DNA from 2 places in the Paraburkholderia sprentiae WSM5005 genome. Region 2 is predicted to be linked to the other one. Evidence: riboswitches for the same ligand, from Rfam matches in the RefSeq annotation. Region 2 holds a riboswitch; the other holds the start of a gene.

Region 1 (4,417 bases), 1.0 Mb from region 2:
GAGTGACATGGGCGAGAAGTCCGGAAAGCGGTTGCGATGAAAGACGTGACTGACATCAACGAAGGGCGGCGCATGGCGCGGCCCATACGGCTATCGTCGCCGCTCGCGGGCATTTTCAAAGCGCGGAACAGCTTGCCTGCTTCGCTAATGCTTTCGAACGCTTCTCGTGTCTTTCCGGATGTTGCGCCGGGTGGTCCCCGGCGCGAAGCTGACGCTTTAGCGAGCGGCGTCGCTTGTCGCTCACGCCGCGACCGCTTCGGGCGAACGCTCGACGTCGAGCGTTTCGTCATGGAACGCGGCAAGCGATTCGCGATGCGCGACACTGACGATCGCCGCCTTCGGCAGCCGCTCCGTGAACAGCCGATAGAGCCGCGCCTCGTTTTCCGCGTCGAGCGCGCTGGTCGCTTCGTCGAGGAACAGATAGTCGGGCTTGTGCAGCAGCACCCGCGCGGCAGCGAAGCGCTGCTGCTCGCCCGGCGACAGCACGCGGGTCCAGTGCGCCGATTCCTGCAAACGGTCCGCGTATTCCGACAGATGGCAGACGACCAATGCATCGCGGCATTCGTCGTCGCTATAGGTGTCCACCGCCGACGGATACGCGAGCGCCGCCTTTAAGGTGCCGATCGGCATGTAGCTGATCTGCGGAATGAACATCATGCGTGCGTTGACTGGCGCGTCGATCGAGCCGTCGCCGAACGGCCACAGGCCCGCGAGCGCGCGCATCAGCGTGCTCTTGCCCGCGCCCGACGGACCGCGCACGAGCCAGCGCGAGCCCGGCCGGATCGCGATATCGCGGATGCGCGACAGCGGGTTGCCATTCGGCAACGCGAGCTGGAGGCTGTCGGTAGTCAGCGTATTGCTGTCGACGAAATGCAGATTGATGCCGCCGTGTTCGGTGGCCGGCGACACCGATTCCTTCAGCCGCGGCGAATGCACGACGCGCTTGAATTCGCGCAACCGGTTCACGGTCGCGCGCCATTCGACGAGGCTCGTATAACTGTTGATGAACCACGAGAACGAGTCGCTGACGGTGCCGAACGCGCTCGAAATCTGCATCAGCACGCCGAACGTGAACGCGCCCGCGAAGTAGCGCGGCGCGGCGACGACGATCGGAAAAATGATCGCGATCTGGCCATAGAAGCTCAACACGAAGGTCAGGCGCTTGGTGTACTTCATCACCTGCCACCAGTTGTCGCGGATGCGGCCGAACAATGTGCGCGCGTTCGTCTTCTCGGTTTCCATGCCGTTGTAGAACGCGATCTGCTCGGCGTTCTCACGCAGCCGGATCAGGCCGAAACGGAAATCCGCCTCGACTTTCTGCGCCTGATAATTGACCGACACGAGCGGATGGCCGACCTTCTGCGTGACGAGCGAGCCGACCACCGCATACAGCGCGGCAGCCCACACCATGTAGCCCGGGATATGCAGCGGCATGCCGCCGAGCGAGATGCTCAACGCGCCCGCGAGCGACCACAGTATCGTGATGAACGACACGAGCGTGACGACGGTCGACAGCAGATCGAGCGTCAGCGACAGCGTGGTGGTCGCGAACGACTGCAGGTCGTCGCTGATCCGCTGGTCGGGGTTGTCGGCGAGGCGGTCGCGCTCGATGCGGTAGAACGCGCTGTCGTTGAGCCACTCGTTCAGATAGCGTGTGGTCAGCCACTGACGCCACCGAAAGCCGAGCATCTGGCGCAGATAGCGTCCATACACGGCGAGGATGATGAAACCGAACGCGAGTCCGCTAAAAATCATCAGCAGATGCGGGAAGTCGCGGACGTTTTTCGCCTGCAGCGCGTTATAGAAGTCCGCGCTCCAGCGGTTCAGTCGCACGTTGATCCAGACGACGAGCAGGTTCATCACGATGATCGCGACGAGCAGCCCCCACGCGATGCCTCGTTCCTCGGAAACCCAGTAGGGCTTGATCAGGCTCCAGGCGGAAACCTTTTCGTCGGGCGGCAGCGCGGGGCTGGCAGAAGTATGTGGTGTCATGAGCGTCCTGATGAAGTGCTGACCCGAAGTGCCGAACCGGCGTGCGGGTCCGTTCTGCTTGACCCATGTGGGGCGATCCCGCGAACAGCCGCCCCTTTCGAGGCCTCGGCTGCGGCGGGTCTGCGATACCTGGCCGGGCATCGCGCCATCGCGCTCGATGAACGCGAGTCCAGACGGGCGCCGATTCTGGCGCGACGCCCTTAAGGGAAAATTAATTTTCGGGTTCGCGTCCGCTCGCGTGCCGCCGCCACGCATGCGGCCTCGAGCGCCGCGCGCGTCGCGTTTTCGCGGCACCGGTCACGGCATTGTGCCAGAGCGCCGGCCCGCTTCGCATCGGCATTGCGCCAGACTGTGCCCGGTCGAAATCGCGGCAGCGCTGGGGGACCGCTGGTTTGCGGGCGCCGCGCCTTTTATGGTCTAATGACCTGCGACGAAACAGGGGTGCTTCGCCCACAGGCGGCATGACTTTCATGCCGGGGCGGCGAGGCTGAGAGACACCCTTTGCACCCGATCCGGGTAATACCGGCGCGGGAAGTTTCCGGAAGCAACCGTCTTCCATTCCCCGCCGGGCGGCGAGCGCATCTGACATGCGCGCGCCGTGACCGGCCGGCTTCACCCGCCGGTTTCGTCCTGGGTACGTGCGTTTTTGGCCGTACGGAACGGACTCGATGACCGCCTATTCTTCAGACATGCATTCTTCTTCTCGTCACGCCGACTCCGGCATGCCGTGCCGCTCCCGTCTTGCCCGCCGCAGTCAAACGGAGCGCACGCGATGAACCGTCTCACCCGACCCGATTTCGCCGTGCTCGGCGGCGGCCTGTGCGGCCGGCTGGTCGCGTGGCGCCTGGCGGGCGACGGGCATCGCGTGGCGCTCTACGAGCGCGGCGATGCGGCCGGTTCGCAGGCTGCCGCGTGGGTCGCGGCTGCGATGCTCGCGCCGTTGGCAGAAGCTGCCAGCGCCGAACTGCTGATTACGCGGCTCGGGGCGAGTTCGCTCGAAAGCTGGCCGCACGTGCTCGCCGAACTACCAGAGCCGGTGTTTTTCCAGCGCAACGGCACGCTCGTCGTCTGGCATCACGCGGATCGCACCGAGGCGCCGCTGTTCGAGCGCCGGGTGCGCGCGAACGCGCCGGCCGAGTTGCTCGACGGCGGCTTTGTCACGCTCGCGGGCGCGCAGCTCGGCGCTGCCGAACCCGCGTTGGCCGGCCGTTTCAACCAAGGCTGGCTGCTGCCGCGCGAAGGCCAGCTGGACAACCGGCAGGTGCTGTCCGCGCTCGCGGCGGGGCTTGCCGAGCGCGGCGTCGACACGCACTGGAACACGCCGATCGGCGACGCGTCGCTGCCCGACGCCGGCATCACGATCGATTGCCGCGGGCTCGGCGCGAAGCCCGTGCTGCCGACGCTACGCGGCATCCGCGGCGAAGTTGCGCGCGTGCATGCGCCTCACCTGCAGCTGACGCGCCCGGTGCGGCTGCTGCATCCACGCTACCCGCTGTATATCGCGCCGAAGCAGAACGGCCTTTATGTGATCGGCGCGACCGAGGTGGAGGGCGAGGACATGTCGCCCGTCAGCGTGCGTTCGGCGCTCGAGTTGCTGAGTGCAGCGTTTTCGGTGCATCCGGGCTTCGGCGAGGCGCGCATCCTCGAGCTGAATTCGCAATGCCGGCCGACCTTGCCCGATCACCGTCCCGCGCTGCTGTGGGACGGTGCGCGCACGCTGCGTGTGAACGGCCTGTACCGGCATGGTTTTATGATCGCGCCCGAAGTCGCTGACGAAGCCGTGCGCTTCGCCAGCGCGCTGCTCGACGGCCGCGTCGGTGACGCCGACGCATTCGCCGGCTGGCGGCGCGACGCGCGCTGGAGCGAGCTGTTCCAGCAGGATTTCGCGCGGGAGCCCACCTGAGCGTGGCGGCCTTCGTGCCGCGCGCGATGCCGCTTTCGCCATCGATTGAACCGTATTCGAACATCATGGACATTCAAATCAATCAGAAGCCGTTGTCGCTGCCCGAGGGCGCGACTGTCGCCGATGCGCTCGCCGCTTTTGGCGCGCGGCCGCCGTTCGCGGTCGCGCTCAACGGCGATTTCGTCGCGCGCACGCAGCATGCGGCGCGCGCTTTGCAAGCGGGCGACCGGCTCGACGTGGTGCAGCCGGTCGCGGGCGGCTGAGCGCGCTCGCGCCTGGCTGTCGCGCACCGGACGCTAAAAAAAACCGCCGCCGAAAACCCATTGCCGCAACGCTGCGAGTGCCAAGGCGCGGCGGCAAACCAGGATGATGCAAATGACTTCTCACGAGACCGCCGACGCGCTGACGCTATACGGTCAAACTTTCGCGAGCCGCGTGCTGCTCGGCACGTCGCGCTACCCGTCGCTGCAGTCGCTGTCCGATTCGATCGACGCCGCGCGCCCCGGCATGGTGACCGTCGCG
Region 2 (4,417 bases):
ATCGAGCAGAAGTGCGGGCCGCACATCGAGCAGAAATGCGCGACCTTGGCCGAATCCTTCGGCAGCGTTTCGTCGTGGAATTCGCGCGCCTTGTCCGGATCGAGACCGAGATTGAACTGGTCTTCCCAGCGGAATTCGAAGCGCGCCTTCGACAGCGCGTTGTCGCGCACCTGCGCGCCCGGATGACCTTTCGCAAGGTCCGCGGCATGCGCGGCAAGCTTGTACGTGATGATGCCGGTCTTGACGTCGTCCTTGTTCGGCAGGCCGAGGTGTTCCTTCGGCGTCACGTAGCACAGCATCGCGGTGCCGAACCAGCCGATCATCGCGGCGCCGATGCCCGACGTGATGTGATCGTAGCCCGGCGCGATGTCGGTGGTCAGCGGCCCGAGCGTGTAGAACGGCGCTTCATCGCACCACTCGAGCTGCAGGTCCATGTTCTCCTTGATCAGCTGCATCGGCACATGGCCCGGACCTTCGATCATCACCTGTACGTCGTGCTTCCACGCGATCTGCGTGAGCTCGCCGAGCGTCTTCAGCTCGCCCAGTTGCGCTTCGTCGTTCGCGTCGTAGATCGAACCGGGACGCAAGCCGTCGCCGAGCGAAAAGGCCACGTCGTAGGCCTTCATGATTTCGCAGATATCTTCGAAGTGCTCGTACAGGAAGCTTTCCTTGTGATGCGCGAGACACCACTTGGCCATGATCGAACCGCCACGCGACACGATGCCGGTCATCCGGTTCGCCGTCAACGGCACGTATTGCAGACGCACGCCCGCGTGGATCGTGAAGTAGTCGACCCCTTGTTCGGCCTGCTCGATCAGCGTGTCGCGGAAGATTTCCCACGTGAGATCTTCAGCCTTGCCGTTGACCTTTTCGAGCGCCTGATAGATCGGCACCGTACCGATCGGCACCGGACTGTTGCGGATGATCCATTCGCGCGTTTCATGAATGTGCTTGCCGGTCGACAGATCCATCACCGTGTCGCCGCCCCAGCGGATCGCCCACGTCATCTTGTCGACTTCCTCGCCGATCGACGACGTCACCGCCGAGTTGCCGATGTTCGCATTGACCTTCACGAGGAAGTTGCGGCCGATGATCATCGGCTCGCTTTCCGGGTGATTGATGTTGTTCGGGATGATCGCGCGGCCTCGCGCGACTTCCTCGCGCACGAACTCCGCGGTGATTTCGGTGAGGCCGTTCGGACCGAACGCGCTCGCGCCGAATGCCTGGCCGGGGTGCTGGCGGCCCATCATCGCGGCGAGCTTCGCACCGTTCGGGCCGCTCGTCTTCAGGGTCTCCAGGTACTCGGCGCGGCGCTGGTTTTCGCGAATCGCGATGTATTCCATTTCCGGCGTGACGATGCCTTGCTTCGCGTAGTGCATCTGCGTCACGTTGGCGCCGGCGACCGCGCGGCGCGGCGTGCGATGCAGTCCCGGAAAACGCAGCTGCGCGGTGGCCGGGTCGGCGGCGCGCTCGCGGCTGAAGCTGCTCGATAGACCCGTCAGCGGTTCGGTGTCGGCGCGCTCCTCGATCCACGCCTGACGCAGCGCGGGTAGGCCGGCGCGGATGTCGATCTTCGCGTCCGGGTCGGAGTAGGGGCCCGACGTGTCGTACACGTAGATCGGCGGATTCTTCTTTTCGCCGCCGAAGCTGTCGGGCGTGTCGGCCTGCGAGATTTCACGCATCGGCACGCGGATGTCGGGGCGCGAGCCGCTCACGTAGACCTTGCGCGAATTCGGCAACGGCGCGACGGCCGCCTCGTCCACATGGGCTTCGGCGGAAATAAACTTCGGATTGGCGTTCATGTAAGTCTCCGTACAAAGTGGGGCGGCTAAGCAGGAGACTGAGATGGAAGTGGTCGGAAATCGCGGAGAACTGAGGCCGTTAAAGCAGGGTGCGAAATCCGTACGCTTCCCTGCGCTGGCATTATCCAGATCAGGTTCAAAGGGTATTTCTCACCCACGCAACACGGACCTCCAGCTCCGCGCTACGCAGGACCCCCGCGTTAGCAGCGCACACGATACACCGCTCGCCCGCGGTTTGGCAACCTGTCCGAATGGTTCAAAAACTTACAGCGAGGAAACATCCGGCTTACAGCGAAAAATCGTCGGCGGCTTCGGGCTGATACAGGATCTTGTGCAGCTTGAGCACTTGCTGATCGCCGCTGGGTGGCGTGAAGCGGATGCTCTCGCCGCGGCGCGCGCCGAGCAGCGCGAGACCGGCCGGCGAGAACACGTTCAGGCGTCCTTGCGCGAAATCCGCGTTCGGCGGATAGACGACGGTCCACGTCATCTGCTCGCCGCTCGCCGCATCGATCAGCGTTGCTTGCGAGTTCATCGTGACGACGTCGGCGGGGATGTCGTGCGAGTCGACGATCACCGCGCGTTCGAGCACGTCGTCGAGCATCTGCTGCAGCTTGGCGTCGGCGGCCGCGTATTTCTCGAGGCGGGCCACGTCGAGTTCGGTCAGATAGCAGGTTTTGATCTTCTTCATCATCATCACTCCAGATAGGACCGGTGAAGGAAGGCCGCGTGCAACGACCCAACGCGGGCGGTTGGCGGGTGAGTGAGCGAATGGGAAAGCCCGGAGCCCGGCGACGCGGCCCTAGGTATCAGCGGGCTACGTCAGCGAAGGCGCCGGGCGGCGTGAAGCGGGAGCGTTCGGGACGTCTCGCCGGTGCCGTGCGACGCGACGCTCGCGGGCGCCCAGCCGCCTGCGCGGCATGGGCGCAAGCGGGAGAGAGCACGAAAGGTCGGACGACGCACAGAAGTCACGGGCAAAACGACCAAGTGTTGACAGCAGAGCGAATGGGAAGTGTCGCGCGACAAAACCGGAGGCCGCGCGGCAGCAGCGAGACGAAAGGTTCATGTTAGCACGCTGTCTCGCGCACTTCTGTTCGCGGCGTCGCGCCCCGTCGATTTGTCGCTTTGTGCGGTGCCAGATGGAAGTGATGTGGTCCGCATTGCGTTCAAGCCACTCGGAAGATTGCCGTTAAACGAAGTGCAGCGAAGGCCGCGCTCCGGCGAAGCGATTCGCGGGATGGCGCGTGAAGGGCGCGAGGCGACTCGCGCCGAGTGACCGGAGAGAGGTGCACATGAAAGCGGAAAGAAGGCGGTGGCGATCGTTCGGTCGCACGATCGCGGTCGCGGCGTTGCTCGCCGCGCCGCTAGCGGCGCCGGCGGCATCGAAGGTGACGGGCGGAGTGATCCGGTTCGTGGGAATGATCGTCGCACCGCAGATGCAGATCAGCGCGGAGACGGCGCCCGCCGGCGTCGCTGTCGGTAGCGCGCGCGTGGCGGGTCAGCGCTTCTCGCGCACCGTGACGTTCAGCGCGCCGCCGGGCTTCGTCAGCGGGGCCGACGTCGCCCTCGACGTGAACGGCAGCACGAGCTCACGCGATCTGCTGGCGGCGCGTTTCGTCGACGGCACCGGGCGCGTCGCGACGGCCCGCGACGGCCACTACGCGGTCGATCGCACGGGCGGCGTGCTGTCGTTGAACGCGAAGCGTACCGATACGGACACGCGCGTGACGGTGGTGATCAGTTACGACTGAGCCGAGCGAGATTTTGTCGGGCTCATCCCACGCCGGAAATAAATTAAAAGAGGCGTGTCATAAGCGGCCGCGCGGTTCGACAAACGTGCAGATTACGATCGGAGCACGTCATGTCGACCGCGCACAATCGCTCGATACTTCAGCGCTTTACGTCTTTTTCCGCACCCGCCGCCGGCCTCGCGCTTGTTCTGCTGAGCGGTTCTGGCATCCGTGCGGCCGACGCGGCCGGTCCCCGGTGCACCACGCACAGCCCCACGCACCGGATGGCGCTCGTCGAGTTGTACAGCAGCGAGGGCTGCGACAGCTGTCCGCCCGCCGACCGCTGGCTCGGTCAATGGAAAAGCGCCGGCGCCGCGCACGGCATCGTGCCGCTCGCGCTGCACGTCGATTACTGGAACAGCCTCGGCTGGACCGACCGCTTTTCGCAGCATCGCTTCACCGAACGTCAACAGACGCTGACCCGTCTGGCGGGTGCGCACACGATCTATACGCCGGAAGTCTTCGTCGCGGGGCGCGAGCTGCGCGACTGGTCGCAACGCGACCGCTTCCAGCGCCGCATCGACGAACTGGGCGCCGAACCCGCGCAGGCGAGCGTCGCGCTTGCGCTGAGCCCGCATGCGCCCGGCGCGTTCGATGTCGATGCGCAGTTCAGCAGCATGGCCGCAGCCAGCGCGGGTCCGTTGAGTGCCTATCTCGCGGTCTATGAGAACGCGCTGACCTCGCAGGTCGGCGCGGGCGAAAACCGCGGCGCGACGCTGCATCACGAGCGCGTCGTGCGTGCGTGGTTCGGGCCGGTGCCGCTCGTCGCGGGTCATGCGCGTATTCTTCAGGATATCGACGTACCTGGTGCGCCCGACGACGCGCAAG

Evidence for each region. Region 2 has a riboswitch for thiamine pyrophosphate ahead of thiC (phosphomethylpyrimidine synthase ThiC). Riboswitches for the same ligand answer to the same signal wherever they lie in the genome.
Region 1: linked by a shared signal. The riboswitch ahead of BJG93_RS14965 (FAD-dependent oxidoreductase) and the one ahead of thiC (phosphomethylpyrimidine synthase ThiC) in region 2 are both predicted to bind thiamine pyrophosphate.

The regions. Positions count from the first base shown of each region.
Region 1 covers NZ_CP017561.2:3,275,558-3,279,974, reverse strand. The annotation lists gene BJG93_RS14975 (hypothetical protein) at 1-9, opposite strand, end outside; gene BJG93_RS14970 (ABC transporter ATP-binding protein/permease) at 241-1,992, opposite strand; TPP riboswitch at 2,420-2,543, shown strand; gene BJG93_RS14965 (FAD-dependent oxidoreductase) at 2,765-3,895, shown strand; gene thiS (sulfur carrier protein ThiS) at 3,961-4,158, shown strand; gene BJG93_RS14955 (thiazole synthase) at 4,271-4,417, shown strand, end outside.
Region 2 covers NZ_CP017561.2:2,254,899-2,259,315, reverse strand. The annotation lists gene thiC (phosphomethylpyrimidine synthase ThiC) at 1-1,802, opposite strand, end outside; TPP riboswitch at 1,892-2,009, opposite strand; gene BJG93_RS10270 (GreA/GreB family elongation factor) at 2,089-2,490, opposite strand; gene BJG93_RS10265 (hypothetical protein) at 3,092-3,550, shown strand; gene BJG93_RS10260 (DUF1223 domain-containing protein) at 3,661-4,417, shown strand, end outside.